3 regions of the Chryseobacterium vaccae genome follow, and region 3 is predicted to be linked to each of the others. Evidence: riboswitches for the same ligand, from Rfam matches in the RefSeq annotation. Region 3 holds a riboswitch; each other region holds the start of a gene.
What was found. Region 3 has a riboswitch for cobalamin ahead of FW768_RS22015 (acyl-CoA thioesterase). Riboswitches for the same ligand answer to the same signal wherever they lie in the genome.
Positions count from the first base shown of each region.

Region 1: another riboswitch for cobalamin. It lies ahead of FW768_RS17260 (TonB-dependent receptor plug domain-containing protein); the one in region 3 lies ahead of FW768_RS22015 (acyl-CoA thioesterase).
Region 2: another riboswitch for cobalamin. It lies ahead of FW768_RS08055 (T9SS type A sorting domain-containing protein); the one in region 3 lies ahead of FW768_RS22015 (acyl-CoA thioesterase).

Region 1 is NZ_VSWH01000001.1:3,795,175-3,798,459, reverse strand. It holds gene FW768_RS17260 (TonB-dependent receptor plug domain-containing protein) at 1-1,503, opposite strand, end outside; cobalamin riboswitch at 1,613-1,797, opposite strand; gene FW768_RS17255 (transporter) at 1,960-2,910, opposite strand; gene FW768_RS17250 (cytochrome-c peroxidase) at 2,910-3,285, opposite strand, start outside.
Region 2 is NZ_VSWH01000001.1:1,792,173-1,795,457, reverse strand. It holds gene clpP (ATP-dependent Clp endopeptidase proteolytic subunit ClpP) at 50-736, shown strand; gene FW768_RS08055 (T9SS type A sorting domain-containing protein) at 877-2,001, opposite strand; cobalamin riboswitch at 2,081-2,270, opposite strand; gene FW768_RS08050 (esterase-like activity of phytase family protein) at 2,517-3,285, shown strand, end outside.
Region 3 is NZ_VSWH01000001.1:4,796,193-4,799,477, forward strand. It holds gene FW768_RS22010 (MutS-related protein) at 1-939, shown strand, start outside; gene FW768_RS22015 (acyl-CoA thioesterase) at 959-1,342, opposite strand; cobalamin riboswitch at 1,457-1,637, opposite strand; gene FW768_RS22020 (hypothetical protein) at 1,690-2,487, opposite strand; gene FW768_RS22025 (ATP-binding cassette domain-containing protein) at 2,520-3,188, opposite strand.

The DNA of each region.
Region 1 (3,285 bases), 1.0 Mb from region 3:
GTCTGCCTTCACATAAATTCCTTTAAAAAACTCATGGTCATACAGTTTCTGATAAGTAAAACCAACATCATACTGTCTGGTAAATTCAGGTTTAAGCATGACATTTCCGATCATGGTGTAATAAAGATCATTGAAAGTAGGCATCCTGAAAATCCTTTTATAAAATGCCCTTACGGTAAAGTCTTTTGAATCAAAGGGCTGATAGCTCAGAAATGCAGAAGGGGTCCATTCCGTTTTATCGGGAGATTTTGCATTTTTTTCTACATTTTCATGTACAAAGGTTCCGAGTACACTTCCCAGAAATTTAAACCTTCTCCACTGATAGGTTGTAGCAAAGGCCAGTAATGAAGTATATCGGGTAGGAAATGAAAAATCCCTGAGACTGGCATCCAGATTATTGTACTGAAAATCAAAACCTGCGCTTACATCCCAGTCTTTAGTAATGGAATAGATATTAGATGAAGAAAGATAGAATTCCCTCTGAGTATAGGTATTATCGATACGAAGTGCTGTTGTTGATACATTAACTGTATCCAGAAATCTGGAATAATCGTAAGCAAATTTGGCTTTCACCTGAGTCTCAAATTTTGGGAACAGTTTTTTTCTGAAATTGGCCTGAATAAAATAGTTTTCATCCAGCATCTGCTGCCCTTTGGGACCGAAATCATTATTCACAATAGCTGTAGGAATTCCACGGTCTGAAATATATCCGTAACCCCGTACACTCCAGCTTCCGTCATTAAGGGTTCCGTTAAAACCGGTTTCAAAACGTTTGGCCCGGATGTAAGAATCATATCTTCTGGCAATGGTATCATTGGCAACAGAACCATCAGCATTTTTCTTTTCGTATTTATACTTGTACAATCCTTTGCTCTGAACAAATTCTGAACTGAAACTTGCGGAAACCCGATCTGAAATCTTCTGTTCTAAACGGAATGAAGGATTAAAGAGACTGATAGACCCTAATTTCAATCTAAACGTTACGTTCGTTTTTTGATTTCCTTTAAATACAGGTATTTTAGGTTGTAGATAAATAGATCCCGAAGATCCGAAATCCTTTGCCGGCTGAAAAATTTCACTTTTCTGGCCGTTATATAAAGAAATTGACTCTATATCATCAAGGGAAAATTTTCCGAGGTCCACCACTCCGTTCTGTGCGTTTCCGAGTTGAATTCCATCATAAAAAACGCCGACATGCTGGCTTCCCATACTCCGGATATTCACCGTTTTCAGACCTCCCATTCCACCGTAATCTTTGATCTGAACACCGGAAAAATACCGAAGGGCATCTGCCACCGACTGACTGTTAAGTCTTTCCAGTTGTTCCCCCGAAAGAATCTGTGCCGGAAGAATTTCTTTAAAATCTTTTTTATAAATCTGAATAGGAAGAATCGTTTTCTCCCAGATGCTGTCCTTAGACTGTGAGAATACAAGATGAGAGGCTGCCACAAAAATTGTGATAGCTCCCTTTTGAATCAGAGAAGCAATAAGTTTTGTCACCATTAGCTCATTTAGAATAATGATGACGCTAATGGATATAAGAAAGCAACGACAAAGCACAGCATTCACTGCACAGAATCATTGTAGTCCTAAGCTTTATTCCACGAAAGCGTCAAACGTTCATCATCTGGCAGGTCTTCTGACTTACTCCGTTTCTGAAATCCTTCCCATTAAAAAACAGTGGATATATTATTCAAAAACTTTGGTGTGGAGCTTACAGCAGCGGGTCTGTCCCGGATTTTCACCGGATTCCCTTTTAAGCGCTTTTTACGGCTCACCAGATTCCGGCAAAGATAAACAATTATTAACACATTCAAAACATGAAATAACAAAATGATTTTCAATGGGATAAAAACATTTAACAATAACCTGTTGCCAGCAAAAGATAAACCCTACAGATAAAAAAATATCTGTAGGGTTTCACTTAAAAACACCTCTTCCCAAGCGATCAACTGTTCATCAAATCCCGATATTCAGAAAAATACTGAAACGGGATTTTGCCTCAATATCTCCTCCTGCCAGGTTGGTGTAAGCAGGCAGCATAATCTCACTCCCGAGACTAAACTTTTTATAAGATGCTTCAAAGCCCAGCTTCCCATACAAAGCGCTTCCTGACGTGCGGGGTAATGCTTCTCCGTACTGTCGGTTGGTATCATATACTTCACCCTGAAATCCAGCCTTGGCAGATAAGATGGTTTTCTCGTTCCCTGCAACCTGATAAAATCCTGTTGCGGCATAATTCCATTGGTTTCCGAACTGATAATGCTTTTTATTTTCCGTTTTGATGGTATAATCCGTATTAATCAGAACTGCCAGCTTATTTCTCTGGAATTTATAATTCAATGCAGCCTGATAATCCCAGCTCCCTGTTCCCAGCTGAAAACTCGGATTAACTCCGGACATCCCTTTTTCGTCAAATTTACCTAAAGGAACTTTTATTCCCAGACCTCCATTAAGCTGATGGACATTCTCCTTTGAATTAACGATCTGATAAATTCCCATCAGGTTCAGATCTCCTATTCCATTGATACGGATGTCTCCCTGCATTGTTTTCTTTCCGTGAAAATGGAATGGCAGACTGGCATAAACACTCAGTTTTTTTGTCAGAGGAATTTTTCCCCAAAGCTGAAGCGTATTGAAATACTGATCCTGTGTAAGATCTTTCACAAACAAATTTTCTTTTGCCTTATAATGCTGGGCAAAATATTTAATCCCGATAAACTGAGGATTCAGCAACGATTCAAAACCTGAAGAGCCATTTCCGGCCGCACAACCGCAGGCATCGCAGTCATCAAGCAGTATTATTCTATTAGCATTATTGGAAACCTCCATGCTATCGTTAACAGTTTTAGCCTGAAATCCAACAGATACAACCATTCCTGTCATTACCATTATTGTTTTCGTGTTCATTATTCAGAAAATTTGGGGTTAGAAATAAAGTTTTTATCGGAAAGCGTTTTCAGAAAAGCAACAATAAACTGCTTTTCCTGACTATTCATAGCTATTCCAATATGACCGTTCTGTTTTAGCTCCGGATCCAGATTAGGATTGTCTTCTACTCCGTCCGAATAAAAATTAAGAACGGCTTCCAGTGTATAGAACCTTCCGTCATGCATATAAGGTGCTGTATATTCTACATTTCTAAGACTTGGCACTCGGAATTTCATCCAGTCGTTCTGGTCGAGGGTTACCCGGTAACGCCCAGGATCTTTAAACTGCGAATTATAATACATACCCGTATTTCTGAAACTTTCATCTGTAAATAGTTCTCCGCTGTGGCAGGAA
Region 2 (3,285 bases), 3.0 Mb from region 3:
GTTGTAATTTAAACTTTGAAAAAATAGTATAATAATACATAATAGAAATATGGACATTAAAAAAGAATTCAGAGATTTCTCTGTAAAACATTTAGGAAATAACGGTCTGGTTACCGATCAGTATATGGGAATGTATGGTCCAACCAATCTTACGCCATATATTATGGAAGAAAGAAGATTAAACGTTGCCCAGATGGACGTTTTTTCACGTCTGATGATGGACAGAATTATTTTCCTGGGAACAGGGATTGATGACCAGGTGGCCAACATCGTGACAGCACAGCTTTTATTCCTGGAAAGTGCAGATCCTTCAAAAGATATTCAGATCTATATCAACTCGCCGGGCGGAAGCGTTTATGCAGGGTTAGGAATCTACGATACCATGCAGATCATCAAGCCGGATGTAGCAACAATCTGTACCGGAATGGCTGCTTCTATGGGAGCTGTTCTTCTGGTTGCCGGAGAGAAAGGTAAGCGTTCTGCGCTTAAGCACTCAAGAGTAATGATTCACCAGCCTTCAGGAGGTGCACAGGGAGTAGCTTCTGATATGGAAATCAACCTTAGAGAAATGTTGAAATTAAAGCAGGAGCTTTATGAAATTATCGGTCACCACTCAGGACAAACTTACGAATGGGTAGAGAAATCTTCTGACAGAGATTACTGGATGACTTCTGAAGAAGCTAAAGGCTACGGAATGGTAGATGAGGTTTTACAGAGATCTACAGAGAAAAAATAATTTTCCCTTAAAGGATAAATGAAAACGCACCCATCCGGTGCGTTTTTTTGTTTTATATCGTTGAATTTTGATGTTTTGTGCTGTTTTCTAAACCTAACAGGTCTCCGAGACCTGTTAGGTTTTTGTTAAGCGCACTCACGTTATTTTTTGATAAGCTTATGAACCGTAGTATTTTTTGAAGTTTTAATCTCCATCAAATAAACACCGGATTGCATAGACTGAATATCAATTTTTGAAGCTTTCGAAGTAAGAACTTTCTGTCCGGAAACCGAATAAATATTGATTTCTTTTATATCATCTGCTGTTTCTATCTGAATAAAATCACTTGCCGGATTCGGATAAATTCTGAATGCCTTCTTCTGAGCATCAGAAACACCTAAAACTTCCTGTGATGCTTCGGTAGGGGTAAACGGTAATCTTTGTCCAAAGCTTAAACCTAGCCATTCGTTATTGCTCAGTTGAGTTGGTGACAAAGAAGTCTGGCTTCTCCATGCTGAAAGATCTTTTCCTTTGAAAAGCTTCCAGGTATTTGTTCCTGAAGGTATTCCTGAATGATTGTTTAAAGATAAAGAGGCGATCTGCCCTCCATTTGAAGTGAAATTGAAATAGGAAGCGTGAGCCTGAATTTGTTGAAGAGCCTGTTTAGCAGTAATGCTTCCGTTATATTTGATTCCGAAAACAAAAGAATGGGCAGAACCATTTGAATTGTTGGTACCAAAATCAATAATCACAAGGCTTGAATTGCTTCCTGTTCCGATCCAGTTGGTGATCTGTGAGGTAGTATACCAGGCAGAATTGTAAGCGGCAACAGGAGGGGATGGATGGGAGAGTGGAGGTGTATTATCGGTAAACCCATATCCAAAAGAGGCCCCGTACCATTTACCGTTGACGAGCGGATCTCCGTTCACGCCGTTATTAAGTGTCATATTTTCAGCAGAAGGCCCTGACCATGTAGACCAGTAATCATCCGGACTTGGTACGTGATGGTTATAATTCAGGCTGTAAAGGAATCCGGACGGAATCTCCACTTCTATTTTAGGTTCTGCAGCTGCAATAGCTCCGATGAGGTCTTCCATGGTAAGATCATCCGAGTCAAAACGGTATCCCCAGGCATAGGAGGAAGGATTGTCATCATCATTGAAGTCAGCAATGAAATAGGCTTTTTTAGAACCGGTTCCTACCCAGAATTTAATGTCGTTTTCGGTAAACTGGGCCGACAGGAGCTGCATACAAAGCAGCAGGAAAAAAAAGTAGATTTTTTTCATGATATAATTAAATTAAAAGTTTTATTCCCGAAACTTTCCCTCAGAAAAAAGAAATGAATGACTTCAAATACTCTGTCTCTGATGAATATGGGGTAAGGCAGGTCTCCTGGCTTGCATCAGAAATACGCCTTCCCGGATTTTGATCCAGTGGCACAGTGTACTCCTGTTTAAACAGCTTACAGTTGCGGGTACAGCCCAAGAATTGAATATTCTTCTCACTTGGTTCCCTTTTAATGAACAATGGTTCAGCCTTAAACCGTTACAAATATAGGGTGTACATTTTTGATGTCGTTTTGTGAATTATTTTGAATTTTTACACTTTGTTTGATAGTTTAAGGATGTTTGGGATGATGATTTTTAGATTTAATAAAGAATTGGTGAGTTTGGATTTTATTCTGATATTTTTTCTGTTTAAAATAAATTAACCTTAGGAGCTTTATTGTTAAAGTATATTTATTCTTGTATTCAAGATCAGTTTACAATTGTTGTCTATTTTCGCTGCCATAAAAGTAAACATGAAAAAACTGCTGATCTCTGCTTTGGCGCTTATTGCTATGGCATCATGTAAAGATGATGACAATGTAAGCAGCCAGGATATTAATTATTCTAAACTTCCTCAGGAATTTCCTTTTTCCAAACTGGCTACCATAAATGGGGTAGATGTGATTAACGGAGGTTTTGGTTCGGGTGCAGCAGCCCATCCAAGCAGAAAAGGTGAGTTCTATCTTATCACAGACCGTGGTCCCAATACTGATTATCTGAACGGGAAAAAATTTCCGGCTCCGGATTTCACTCCAACCATTATGCATTTTAAGATCAATGCTGATGGAAATATCGAGGTCATTAAATACATTAAACTGAAAAATCCTTCCGGTCAACCGATCACTGGGCTTCCAAATCCTGCGGGGATGGGAAGTACAGGCGAGACCGCTTACGATGTAAACGGAAATGTTTTAGGAACGGATAATTACGGTCTGGACAGTGAGAGTATTGTAGCTGCTGCGGACGGTACTTTCTGGGTTTCTGATGAATATGGACCGCATATTGTCCATTACAGTGCAGAAGGAGTGGAAATGGAAAGGATAAGCCCAATAGGCGTTAATACGGGACCGAGAAAACTGCCAGCTGTTTTAGCCAAAAGGAGAGCAAATAGAGGAATGGAAGGACTTTGTATTACTCCGGACGGGAAAACACTGGTAGGAACCATTCAATCAACGATGTATGTTCCTACAAAAGCCCTGGCTACCAATACCACTTTAACCAGAATTGTAACTTTCGATATTG
Region 3 (3,285 bases):
ACAAAGGCTCTGGCGGAAGAATATAAGACCATTGATCTCAAAAGATTAGTGCGGGTCATATGGTCGGCAAATGCAGCACAACAATTGGCGAAAAATGAGTTTCTGATCGTTTTCTGGTTATTACTGGAAATTGCCAGGATCACCTGCAATCTTGAGATTTTCGGATTCAGCAGGAACGTAAATATTCTGAATGCTTCCAAAGACAATCTGCTGAAAATTTATGAATATATCGGTAAAATCGATACTGCTGTAACCCTCTCTGAAATTAAGCATCAATATACGGTTTGCAGACCGGTTTTCAGTGAAAAGAAAGAAATAAAGGCAGAGAAAATTTATCATCCTCTGATTGATGACTGTGTGAAAAATGATCTGCATATTTCAGATTCCGGTATTGTTCTTACGGGATCAAATATGTCCGGTAAAACAACCTTTATGAGAAGCCTGGCTGTTAATGCACTGATGGCTCAGCTATTCGGATTTTGCTTTGCAGATGCTTATGAAGCTCCTTTCATGAAGATCTTAACCTCAATTTCAATTAAAGACGACATTAATGAAAACAAAAGTTATTATCTGGAAGAAGTATTAAGAATCAAAGATTTCTTTAATGAAAAAGAAGGTTTTAATCTGATCCTGATTGATGAAATTTTTAAAGGTACGGGAACCAAAGAAAGAATAGCCATAAGTAAAGCTGTTTTAAAAGCCATGAACTCTGAGCGAAACTTAATCTGCATTACCACCCATGATCTGGAAATAGCCCATTTCCTGGAAAAAAATAATTATGCCTTGTACTATTTTTCGGAAGAAATACAGGAAGATAAACTGAGGTTTACTTATCAGCTGAACCAGGGAGTCAATCAAAAACCAAATGCCATAAGAATTTTGAAAATGTACGGGTACCCCGAAGAACTCATCAAAGAGTCCTATACCTATCTTGAATAATTATGGCAATGGAATGCTTTTATAGAATACGGATCGGTTTCTTGAATTCATCGATCGCTACAAAAGTGAAATCACCAACAATTGCTCTTTCTCTTTCGTAAGAATACATCTGTTCCGTGTAGATTTCTACATTCACCTTCATACTGGTCTTTCCGACGTAAGATACTTTTCCGATCAGTTCTACAATCGTACCGGCAGGAATAGGCTTTTTAAAATCAATTTTGTCGCTGCTTACCGTGACCACTCTTTTACGGGCAAAACGGGTTGCCGTAATAAAAGCTACCTCATCCATCAGCTGCATGGCCGTACCTCCGAAAAGAGTATCATAATGATTCGTAGTGTTGGGGAAAACCGCTTTAAAAATCCTGGTTTCGGATGCTTCAATTCTTTCTTCTGTAGTCATATTTCATTATTAATTAAAGCGAGATGAAATAAATTAAAACAACAGAACAATAACAGGAATCATAGGAATTCCTGAAACAATTCATCGGATCAATAAACTTCAAATCGCGAAAGTTTTTTGTTTAAAGAAAAGGCAGGTCTCCTGACTTGTAACATCTTTTATCTCCTTCCCGTGCCCTGCACAGTGGATCTTTTGATAAAAAATTCAGTTACTTACAGTTGCGCGACAGTCCGTGATTTCCACACGGTTCCCTTTTAATCTGCGTAAAGCAGAACCAGTTTCTATGATGAATAAGTACAAAACTTTTTCAGTTGCAAAAATAAGGATAATACAGAGAAAAACAGCAATTATTCCGGATTATTATAAATGATCTGGCTCATTACCCTTCCTTCCTTGATCGTCCAGAGGGTAGTATACCTGTTTTCACCGGATCCGTTAATCATGTAGAGATAGATATGGTCGTTATCAAGAGCGGTTACACCAATATTGTTGAAATCCATGGTAGGTTGGAACATATTTTTAATCGCTTCACGAACAAAAACAGAACCTCTTCCCGGCTGCTGTACTCTGATTGATTTGATTTCAGTCATTCCTTCTGGAATTTCATTTTTGATACCCCACGGCTTTACTTTATCAATGGTAAGAATTTTTCCGTCAGCATCTTTTTCCTGCTTACGATAGCTTGCGTTGGAAGGATATACATCAATCACCACTTTGGTTCTTTGAGAGGTAGGGATCTTAGGATTGCTGTTGTCTGTGAAAATTAAAGATTTCCCGTTTTTAGATTTGGTAGGGGTAAAAGCAGGAAGCTGATCAACAAAAGAAATACGTCCTTTGTTTACCATTCCTTCTTTGTCAAGGGTTTCATACCTTACAAAAGGTTTATCATCATCTTGTTTTTCAGGATATTTAATCCAGATCCATTCCGTTTCTCCCGGAGCCGGTTTTACATAAACAAACACGTCCCCTTTACGCATACGGATCTTATCTACAATCTTTCTGTAATCCTCTTTGTGTACACGTACATTGGCATAACCTTCCTCAGCTTTTACAACACCGAAAGGAACTTTATTCTGCCCTTTAACAAATGCTAAAGAAAAAATACTGAAAGCGGAGAGATACAATGCCTTGTTTACAGAAATCATGATGAAATTTTTTTGACCCTCAAATATATAAATTAAAAACTTTTCGGAAGATAATTAAATTGTTTCAGTTCTTCAAAATCTTTGATTTTTCTCAAATAGGTTTGGGCGAGAAAGTAAATATCATCAGCCATCCTGAATAGAGGTTCATAATTGTGATCAGAAATAATAATGCCTTTATAGGCTGACTGCCTTTTGATGATTCTTTCCATTTCATCACAGAATTTAGGAGAAATCCCGCTGAAAGGTTCATCCAGCAAAATAAAATCAGCTTCAGAATAGAGGATAAGTAGTGTTTCTACGATTCTTTTTTCTCCCCCGGAAAGATCCCTGGTTGTCTCCTCTAAAAAGGGTTTCATCATATTAAGATGATAAAGTTTTTCCCTATTTTCTTCATTACAGAACAGTGAAATTAAGTTTTTTATCCTGATATTTTTCGGAAGGAAAAAAGTACGCTGAGGCAGGTAAGCAATTCTGCTTTTCCGGTCAGACAGGGTTTTGAGAATGGTGTCATTATATTTAATAAACTGGGTATCACCTTTTATTGTTCCGAACATGATCTGGAGCAGCGTAGACTTTCCTCCGCCCGCCGGGCCGATAATTCCTGAGATTTTCCCGGTTTCACAGCTTAGAAAAACATCCTGAAGAATTTTTTTGGTACCGAAAGATTGGGTTATACTGTCTGCATGAAGCCTGTTTACCATAATCCTGAGAGCATTTTTACAATTAAACTTAATGATAAAGTGAAGACCCAGAGGAATATTCTTGAAAATCCAAAGTTCGCATAAAAGAAATATTCAC